2 regions of the Methylobacterium sp. AC690 genome follow, and region 1 is predicted to be linked to the other one. Evidence: predicted binding sites of a transcription regulator. Region 1 holds the regulator's gene; the other holds the start of a gene.
What was found. The regulator PhoB, encoded in region 1, activates phosphate uptake and scavenging genes when phosphate is short. The targets are predictions, from matches to a motif close to TGTCATNNANCTGTCAT.
Positions count from the first base shown of each region.

Region 2: the regulator PhoB is predicted to act here: its motif matches at 2,464-2,480, upstream of AC0IY1_RS20700 (ceramide glucosyltransferase).

Region 1 covers NZ_CEEDOX010000008.1:32,609-37,809, reverse strand. The annotation lists gene AC0IY1_RS10945 (SDR family NAD(P)-dependent oxidoreductase) at 1-252, shown strand, start outside; gene AC0IY1_RS10940 (matrixin family metalloprotease) at 345-1,385, shown strand; gene phoB (phosphate regulon transcriptional regulator PhoB) at 1,443-2,147, opposite strand; gene phoU (phosphate signaling complex protein PhoU) at 2,177-2,902, opposite strand; gene pstB (phosphate ABC transporter ATP-binding protein PstB) at 2,989-3,807, opposite strand; gene pstA (phosphate ABC transporter permease PstA) at 3,860-4,753, opposite strand; gene pstC (phosphate ABC transporter permease subunit PstC) at 4,787-5,201, opposite strand, start outside.
Region 2 covers NZ_CEEDOX010000019.1:65,210-70,075, forward strand. The annotation lists gene eat (ethanolamine permease) at 1-1,017, opposite strand, end outside; gene AC0IY1_RS20700 (ceramide glucosyltransferase) at 1,164-2,348, opposite strand; gene AC0IY1_RS20705 (NAD(P)/FAD-dependent oxidoreductase) at 2,525-3,472, shown strand; gene AC0IY1_RS20710 (histone deacetylase family protein) at 3,525-4,427, shown strand; gene AC0IY1_RS20715 (PAS domain-containing protein) at 4,469-4,866, opposite strand, start outside.

The DNA.
Region 1 (5,201 bases):
CTGTCGGAGGGCGTCGCCGAGTTCATGAAGAGCATGGCCCAGGGGCAGGACGGCGGAGCCGGGGGCGAGGTCGACCTCGACGCCGCCGGAAGGGCTTTCGTGGCCGAGCACCGCCCGACCTCGCTGATCGGTCGTCTCGCCACCGTCGAGGAGGTGGCCAGCATGGTCGCCTACCTCTGCAGCCCGGCCGCCAGCGCCACCAGCGGCGCGGCCCTCCGGGTCGATGGCGGCGTGGTGCGCAGCATCGTCTGAGGACGCGCCGCCCGGTGCGCGGCGGCGGGTGCGGTAAGGATTTCGCAACCTCTGCCGCCGACCCTGGCCCGAAGAGACGGGAGGGCCAAGCGATGGGGGATTATGCGCTGGAAGGTCCGCGCTGGGGCACGGGCGCGGCGGGCACGAGCGGCGGTACCGTCACCTGGGCCGTCGACGGCACGATTCCCACCAGCTTCGTGAGCCTTCTCCAGGCCGCCTTCGCCACCTGGGCGGCGGCCGCCAACATCGCGTTCCAGCAGGTGGCCACGACGGCCAGCGCCCAGATCGACGTCACCCTCGGGGGAATCGACGGGCTCGGCAACACCCTGGGCTATGCCCATTATACCTATAGCGGCCAGCGCATGCAGTCGGTGGAGATCACCTTCGACAGCGGCGAGGGCTGGCACGCCGCCTCCGGCGGGCGGGTGGTCAGCACCCAGAACGTCGATCTCTCCCTGGTGGCGCTGCACGAGATCGGCCACGCGCTCGGCCTCGATCACTACAACACCAAGCCCGAGGTGATGAACGCCATCCTCAACACCAGCATCAAGACCCTGGCGGCCGGCGACCTCGCCGGAATCCAGGCCCTGTACGGCGCGCCGAGCGCTCCGGTGGTGGCCGTGGCCGCACCGTCGAGCCCGGTCGCCGCCTCCACCGCCCCGGCGGTCACGGCGGTGTACCGGTTCTACGACACCCATACGGGGGATCACTTCTACACGACGAGCACCGCCGAGAAGGCGCAGATCCAGCAGACGCTGCCGTGGTTCAACTACGAGGGCACTGCCTGGGCGGCCCCGGCCAAGGGCGCCGACACGGTGGACGTGTTCCGGTTCTTCGACACGGTCTCCAACGCCCACTTCTTCACGACAAGCGTGTCCGAGCGGGACCAGGTCCTGAAGACCGCGCCGAGCTACAAGTACGAGGGCGTGGCCTTCGAGGCCTACGCCGATGCCAGCGCCCCCGGCGGCCTGACCCTGGAGCGCTTCTACAACACCCAGACCGGCCAGCATCACTTCGCCGGCAGCGCCGAGGAGGCCAACGGCATCAATCACGGCGTCGCGGGTCCGGGCTGGGTCGACGAGGGCAAGGCCTTCACCGTCCACCTGCCCACCGACACGATGATGTTCGCCTGAGCGGCGGGGCCGGCCACTCGGCTCGGCGACTTGGCTCAGCCCAGCGACTCGGCCCGGCTACTCGGCTTCGGTCTCGAACATCTCGTCGAAGGAATAGCCCGAGCCGCGCACGGTGCGGATCGGGTCGCTCTGGCGCGGGCGGTTCAGGGCTTTGCGCAGGCGCCCGACATGGACGTCGACGGTGCGCTCGTCGATGTAGACGTCGTGGCCCCAGACGCCGTCGAGGAGCTGCTCGCGGGAGAACACCCGGCCGGGGCTCTGCATCAGGAACTCGAGGAGCTTGAACTCGGTCGGCCCGAGATGGATCTCGCGGCCCTCCCGGCGGATGCGGTGGCTGACCCGGTCGAGCTCGATGTCGCCGGCCACCAGCAGGTTGGCGACGTGGGCGGGCTTGGCCCGGCGCAGCAGGGCGCGGACCCGGGCGAGGAGCTCGGGCACCGAGAACGGCTTGACGATGTAGTCGTCGGCGCCGGTTCCCAGGCCGCGGATGCGGTCGCCCTCCTCGCCCCGCGCCGTCAGCATGATGACCGGCAGCCGCTCGGTTTCGCGCCGGGCGCGGATACGGCGGCAGAGCTCGATCCCCGACAGGGCGGGCAGCATCCAGTCGAGCAGGACGAGGTCGGGCACCTGCTCCTGCAGGCGCAGGTCCGCCTCGTCGCCGCGGGCGGCCGAGTCGACGATGAACCCCTCGGCCTCGAGGTTGTAGCGGAGGAGAAGGGTCAGGGCCTCCTCGTCCTCGACGATCAGGATACGCGTACTCATCGTGCGCTTTCGATCAGACCGGCACGGGGTCAGGCCGCGCCGGGCATGTCCACGGTGGCGTAGTTGGAGGCGTCGTTCTTCGGGCGCTCGCGCTCGGCCAGCAGGTTCTCGCCGGTGACGAGGTAGTGGATCGTCTCGGCGATGTTGGTGGTGTGGTCGCCGATGCGCTCGATGTTCTTGGCCACGAACAGGAGGTGCGTGCAGAACGAGATGTTGCGCGGATCCTCCATCATGTAGGTCAGGAGCTCGCGGAACAGGGAATTGTAGAGGGCGTCGATGGCGTCGTCGCGCTCCCAGACGCCGAGGGCCGCCTTGATGTCGCGGCTGGCATAGGCGTCGAGGACGTCCTTGAGCTGCTCCTGCACCAGGTCGCTCATGTGCTGGACGCCGATGACGATCTTCTGCGGCTGGATCTGGTCGGCGATCGCCACGACGCGCTTGGCGACGTTCTTGGCGAGGTCGCCGATGCGCTCGAGATCGTTCGACACCCGGATCGCCGTCACGGTCTCGCGCAGGTCGATGGCCAGGGGCTGGCGCCGGGCGATGAGCAGGATCGCCCGCTCCTCGATCTCGCGCTGCAGGGTGTCGAGGCGGGTGTCGGCGGCGATCACCGCCTGGGCCAGGGGCGCGTCGCGGCGCACCAGGGCCTCGCCGGCCTCGGTCATCATCTTCTCGGCGATGCCGCCCATCTCGGAGATCGAGCGGCGCAGGTCCTCAAGGTCCGTATCGTAGGATTTGACGATGTGGTCGGGCATGGGTCTCGCTCCTCGATCGGGCCCGCCTGTCCGGTGCCCGCCCTGGCGGTGATGTGGGGCGCGGGCCGATCCCGGCCGGCGGAGGATCAGCCGAAGCGGCCGGTGATGTAGTCCTGCGTCTGGCGCTTCTCCGGGTTCATGAAGATGCGCGTCGTCGGGCCGAATTCCACCAGCTCGCCGAGATACATGAAGGCGGTGAACTGCGAGATGCGCGCCGCCTGCTGCATGTTGTGCGTGACGATGACGATGGTGAATTCCGAGCGCAGCTGCTCGATCAGCTCCTCGATGCGGCCGGTGGAGATCGGGTCGAGGGCCGAGGTCGGCTCGTCGAACAGGATCACCTCGGGGCGCTGGGCCACCGTGCGGGCGATGCAGAGGCGCTGCTGCTGGCCGCCCGAGAGGCCCATGCCGGACTGCTTGAGCTTGTCCTTCACCTCGTCCCAGAGGGCGGCCTTGCGCAGGGATTCCTCGACGCGCACGTCGAGGTCGGCCTTGGGCAGCTTCTCGTAGAGGCGCAGGCCGAAGGCGACGTTGTCGTAGATCGACATTGGGAACGGGGTCGGCTTCTGGAACACCATGCCGATGCGCGAGCGCAGCTCGTTGAGGTCGACCTTGGAATCCAGCACGTTCTGGCCGTCGAGGAGGATCTCCCCTTCCGCGCGCTGGTCCGGATAGAGGCTGTAGATCCGGTTGAAAGTGCGCAGCAGGGTGGACTTGCCGCAGCCCGACGGGCCGATCAGCGCCGTGACCTGGCGGTCGTGGAAGTTGAGGTTGACCGACTTCAGGCCGTGGAAGCTGCCGTAATAGAAGTTCAGGTCCTTGACGGCGATGCGGACCGGTGAGGACTCGTCGGCCTTGTGGCGTCCGGTGAGCTGCGCGGACGTGATCCCGGGGGCGGCGTTCATCGGTTCAAGATCCTATCAGTCGAAGGAGCGGGGACAGGCGGCGCGCGGGTGGTCAGCGCGACCGCTCGGTCTTGATGACGAAGCGGGCCACGATCGAGAGGGCGAGGATCGTGACGGTGATCAGGAGGGCGCCGGCCCAGGCGAGCTGCTGCCAGTTCGCATAGGGCGAGAGGGCGAACTGGTAGATCATCACGGGCAGGTTCGGCACGCCGCCCATCAGGTTGGGGGCGAACCAGCTGTTGTTGTTGAGCGCGGTGAAGAGCAGCGGCGCGGTCTCGCCGGCGATGCGGGCCAGCGCCAGGATGATGCCCGTGACGATGCCGGCGCTGGCGCCGCGCCAGGTGATGCTCTTGATGACGATCGACGGCGGGGCGCCCAGGGCCGCGCCGGCCTCGCGCAGGGTCGAGGGCACGAGGCGTAGCATGTCCTCGGTGGTGCGCACGATCACCGGCGTCGCGATGATGGCCAGCGCCACCGCGCCGGCCCAGCCCGAGTAGGAGCCCATCGGGCGCACCATCAGCGTGTACACGAACAGGCCGATGAGGATCGACGGCGCCGAGAGCAGGATGTCGTTGAGGAAGCGGATGACGTCGGCGACCTTCGAGTTGCGGCCGTACTCGGCCAGGAACGTCCCCGCCATCACGCCCACGGGCGTCGCCACCAGGATGGCCAGGAGGGTCATCACCAGGCTGCCGAGGATCGCGTTGGCGATGCCGCCGCCCTCGGAGCCGGGCCCCGGCGTCGGGGCGGTGAAGAGGGTCGGCGAGAAGCCCTGGATGCCCTCGACCACCAGCATGAACAGGATCGAGCCGAGCACGACGATGCCCACCAGCGTGGCGATCGTGCTCGCCAGGATCAGCGCCCGGTCGGCGATCCGGCGACCGGAACGGACCCGGCTGACCCGGACCGGGGCGGCGGTGGTGGCGAGGGGGTTCGCGGCGTCCATGATGCGGCTCCTGACGTCTCGGTGAGGCTGGCCTCAGGCGACCTTCGCGCGGCGGGTGAGGAGGCGCGCGATGATCAGGACGAAGAAGGTGATGACGAAGAGGATGCAGCCGAGCGCCATCAGGGAGTTCAGCTGCAGGCCGTCGGCCTCGTTGAACTCGTTGGCGATGCGCGAGGCGATGGTGGAGCCCGGGTCGAAGACCGAGCCCGAGAGGCGGTTGGCGTTGCCGATCACGAAGGTCACCGCCATGGTCTCGCCGAGGGCCCGGCCGAGGCCCAGCATGATGGCGCCGATGATGGAGACCGAGGCCTGGGGCACCAGCACGTGGCGCACCACCTCCCAGGTGGTGCAGCCGATGCCGTAGGCGCTCTCCCGCAGCACGGTCGGGATCTGATCGAGCATGTCGCGGGTGATCGAGGCCACGAAGGGCACGATCATGATCGCCAGG
Region 2 (4,866 bases), on a different contig from region 1:
GACGACGCCCCCGGCGAGGGTGGCGATGTGCGGCGTGCGGAAGCGCGGGTGCAATCGGGCGAGCCCGCGGGGCAGGAAGCCAGCGCGGGCCAGGGCGTAGATCTGGCGCGAATAGCCCATCATGATGCCGTGGAACGAGGCGACGAGGCCGAACAGGCCGAGCCAGACCAGCATGTGCAGCCAGCCGCTGGATTCGCCCACCACGCCCTTCATCGCCTGGGGCAGGGGATCGTTGAGATTGCTGAGGATCCGCCAATCGCCCGCGCCGCCGGCGAAAATCATCACGCCGAAGGCCAGGGCCGTCAGGGTCAGCACGCCCGTGATGTAGGCGATGGGGATGGTGCGCCTGGGGTCCTTGGCCTCCTCGGCGGCCATCGCCACGCCCTCGATGGCGAGGAAGAACCAGATCGCGAACGGGATCGCGGCGAACATGCCGCCGATCGCCGGCAGGCCGAACCGGTCCGCGCCGGCCCAGCCGTTGGCGGCGAAGTTCGACCAGGCGAAGGCCGGGGCGACGACGCCCATGAAGACCAGGAGTTCCGCCACCGCCAGGATCGTCACGAACAGCTCGAAGGTCGCGGCGATCTGCACCCCGACGATGTTGAGGGTCATGAAGACGAGGTAGGCGCCCAGGGCCGCGTGCTTCGGATCGAGGCCGGGGAACTGCACGTTCAGATAGGCCCCGATCGCCAGGGCGATGGCGGGCGGGGCGAACACGAACTCGATCAGCGTGGCGTAGCCGGCGATGCAGCCGCCCACCGGCCCGAAGGCGCGCCGGCTGTAGGCGAAGGGCCCGCCGGCCTGCGGGATCGCCGTGGTGAGTTCGGTGAAGCTGAAGATGAAGGCGACGTACATCGCCGCCACGGCCATGGTGGTGATGAGGAAGCCCAGGGTCCCGGCGGTGGCCCAGCCGTAGCTCCAGCCGAAATACTCGCCCGAGATGACGAGCCCGACCGCGATGCCCCAGAGGTGGAAGGCGTTCAGGCCCTTGTGAAGTCCGTTCGTCTCGGTCTGCAACGCCCAGGCTCCGTCCGCTCGCCCGCCGTGGGCAGAGTGCCTCAAGCAAGAGCGCTGCCGTCCAGAAGCGCTGCCGTCCAAGACCGCCTGTGTCCAGGAGCGCTGCGGGCTCATCCCCCCGGGGCGGAGGGCCCACACCGGCGCGCTCAGGCGGCGCTGGCGCGGGCCCGCAGGCGACGCCAGGGGCTGCGGCCGGACGGCTCGGACGCCTTCGTCCGGATGTCCATCGGATTGCCGCGCCAGACGATGGCGCCCCGCATCCAGGCGCTGACCCACAGGGCGGGCACCAGGGTGTCGCGGATCAGGAAGGCGAGGAGAAGCCGGGGCTGACGGTACCAGCGCGCCCGGGCGGCCAGGCCGATTTCGGCCCCGTACCACAGGGCGGCGAGCCCGAGGAGGAGGCCGGCCAATGCCGGAGAGGGCGCGGCCGCGAGGGCGAGGGCGAAGGGCAGGAGCGGTCCGCAGCCGATCTCGGGGGCGAAGAACAGCGGGAAGGTGACCCGGCGCAGGCGGGCCCAGCGCAGCTGCCGGGACCAGACCTCCGCGAGGGTGCGCTGTCCGAGGGGCTGGTCGAAGGGGGCGGCCACGAGGTGGACCTGCGCGCCTGCCGCCCGCACGAGCTTTGTCGCCGCCGCATCCTCGGCGATCTCGGCCGCCAGGGCCCGGATACCGCCGCGGGCCTCCAGGAAGGGCTTGTGCCAGAGCATGCTCTTGCCCTGGGCGAAGCCGAGGCCGAGGGCCTCGCCGGTATATTGCCAGCGCGCCTGCAGGGTGTTGAGGAAGGCGCATTCCACCGCGGCGAACAGGCCGGTCGGGCGGGCCCCGATCGGTGTCGAGCAGACGAGACCGGTGTTCGGGCGCCACGCCGCCTGCAGCTGCTGCAGGTAATCCGGCGGCATCGCGACGTTCGAGTCGGCGAGCACCACCCAGTCGTGGCGGGCCGCCTCCCAGCCACGGACGCAATTGTTGAGCTTCGGGTTGTCGCTGATCCGCTCGTCGCCGACGATCAGGCGGGCCGGCACCCGCGGATGCGCCGCCATCAGGCGCTCCAGCAGCGGCACGATGGGGTCGGCCCCGTGCGCCACGCAGAAGATCAGCTCGTAGTCCGGATAGGCGAGATGGAAGCCGCGCGTCAGCAGCTCCTCGCTGAAGGCCTCGACGCCGCAGACCGGCCGCACCAGGGAGAGGGGGGCAGCTTCGGGAAACACCGACGCGCCGTTGCGCCGGCCGATCCGCAGGGCCGCCACCGCGATGCCGGCGAGGTTGATGAGGGTCAGGGCGACGCAGAGCCAGAGGGCGACCGCAGCGCCCGGCTCCGACAGCTCCCGCATCGCCTGATCCCACATCCGCGACGTCTCCCGTCCGCGAAGCCCCGACATCGCAGCCCGGCGCGGGCTGGACACCGCGTCGCGTCCCGGACTGCACAGCGCCCCTAACAGCCGTGCTGCTTCAGTCGTATGACAATCTCGGATCACGAGGGGGGACACGGGTGACGGGACCGGCGCAAATGGCGATACCGACACAAGTGGCGATCGTGGGGGCCGGGATGGCGGGGGCCAGCGCGGCACGCTGTCTCCACGAGGCCGGGTTCTCCGTCGCGGTGTTCGACAAGGGCCGGCAGCCGGGCGGCCGCATGGCGAACCGCCGCGACCGCGAGAGCGGGCTGAGTTTCGACCACGGCGCGCAGGTGATGCGGGCGCACGGCCCCGCTTTTCGTGCCCGCCTGGCCGACTGGGAAGCCCGTGGCCTCGTCGCGCCCTACGAGGCGCCCGGCCGCGTCACCGCCGTACCCGACATGACCGCGCCCGTGCGCGATCTCCTCGCAGGCCTCGACGTGCAGGTCGCCCGCACCGTCACCGCCCTGGCGCGGGCCGACCGGGGCTGGCGTCTGACGCTGGCGGAGGCCGGCGAGGACCGGCATTTCGACGCGGTCGTCCTGACGCTGCCGGGCCCGCAGGCCCGGCGCCTCCTCGCCGCCAGCGGCCTCGCATTGCCCGGGGTTGCGCGGGCCACCTACGCGCCGTGCTGGTCGCTGATGCTGACCTGCGGGCGGGACCTGCCCTTCGCGGGCGACGTCCTGCGCCCCGCGGATGGACCGGTCGCCGCGCTGTTCCGCGAGGGTGCGAAGCCGGGGCGCCCGACGGCGCCCGCCGCCTACACCGTCCATGCCACGCCCGACTGGTCGAAGACGCATCTCGAAGACACCCCGGAGGCCGTGCGGGCCGCCTTGCTCGCCGCCGTCGCCGACCTCTTCGGCGGACCCATCGCCTCCCTGCAGGCCCGCGCCCATCGCTGGCGCTACGCCCTCGTGGAGGAGACCTGCGGCGCATCCTGCCTCTACGATCCGGTCCAGCGTCTCGGCTATGCCGGCGACGGCTGCCTCGGGCCGCGCATCGAGGCCGCCCATGACAGCGGGCTCGCCCTGGCGGACCGGCTGATCGCGGATCTCGCATGAGCCCGTCACGATGAGCCCGTCACGATGAGCCTGCAACGATGAGCCTGTTACGATGAGCCTGCCCATCGTCTTCCACCCGGCCTACGAAGCGACCCTGCCGGAGGGCCATCGCTTCCCGATGCGCAAGTACGGGCGCCTGGCCGAGCTCCTGGCGGAACGGGGATTGGTCCCGGGCGGCTTCGCGCGGCCGGAGCCGGCCGGGGCCGACCTCCTCGTCGCCGCCCACGAGCGCGCCTACGTGGAGGCCGTGCTCGCCCTGGACGTCTCCCGCGAGATCGAGCGCAATATCGGCCTGCCCGTGGGCGCCTCGGTGGTGGCCCGTTCCTGCGCCTCGGTGGGCGGCACCCTGCTGGCGGCCCGCCTCGCCCTGACGCACGGCCTCGCGGGCAGCACCGCCGGGGGCAGTCACCATGCCCGGCGCGAGACCGGCGCCGGCTTCTGCATCTTCAACGACGTGGCGGTGGCCGCCCGGACCCTGCACGCCGAGGGCAGCATCGCCCGGGCCCTGGTGGTGGATTGCGACGTCCACCAGGGCGACGGCACCGCCGATTGCCTCGGCGGGACGCCCGACCTGTTCACCCTCTCGATCCATGCCGAGAAGAACTATCCGACGCGCAAGATCGCCGGCGACCGCGATGTCGGCCTGCCCGACGGCGTAAACGATGCCGGCTATCTCGCGGTGCTCGAGGCCTATGTCGGGCCGCTGCTCGATGCCCTGCGCCCCGACATCGTGTTCTACAATGCCGGCGTCGACCCGCATCGCGACGACCGCCTCGGCCGTCTCGACCTCACCGATGCGGGCCTGCTGGCGCGTGACCGCTTCGTCGTCGGCGAGGCGCATCGGCGGGGCATCCCCTTCGTCGGGGTGATCGGCGGTGGCTACGCCACCGACATCGATGTGCTCGCGGCCCGTCACGCCCTGGTCTTCGAAGCCATGGCCGAACGGGCGGCCTGAGCGGGCACGACTTCGGTCGTCGCGGCGCGGCGCCGGCGACCTCAGGTGTCCGACGGTACCGCGTGGCGGGCGACGATCCGATTGATCGTCCGGCCCAGCTGCTCGGCGGAATAGGGCTTGTGCAGGAGTTCGAAGCCGTGGGCGTCCTCCTGCGCCAGGATGTGACTGTAGCCGGAGGCGAGCAGCACCGGCAGCTTCGGACGGCGCCGCTTCAGTTCCTGCGCCAGGGCGACACCGCCCATGCCGGGCATGACCACGTCCGAGACCACGATGTCGAAGGGGGTGGTGTCGCGCTCGACTTCCGCCAGCGCGCTCTCGGCATCGGTATGCCAGGTCGGCAGGTAACCGAAATCCTCCAGGATCTGGCGCGCGAAGCGGCCGACCTCCAGGTTGTCCTCGACGAGGAGGACGCGCAGGCCGTCCCCCGAGACGGCCGGGT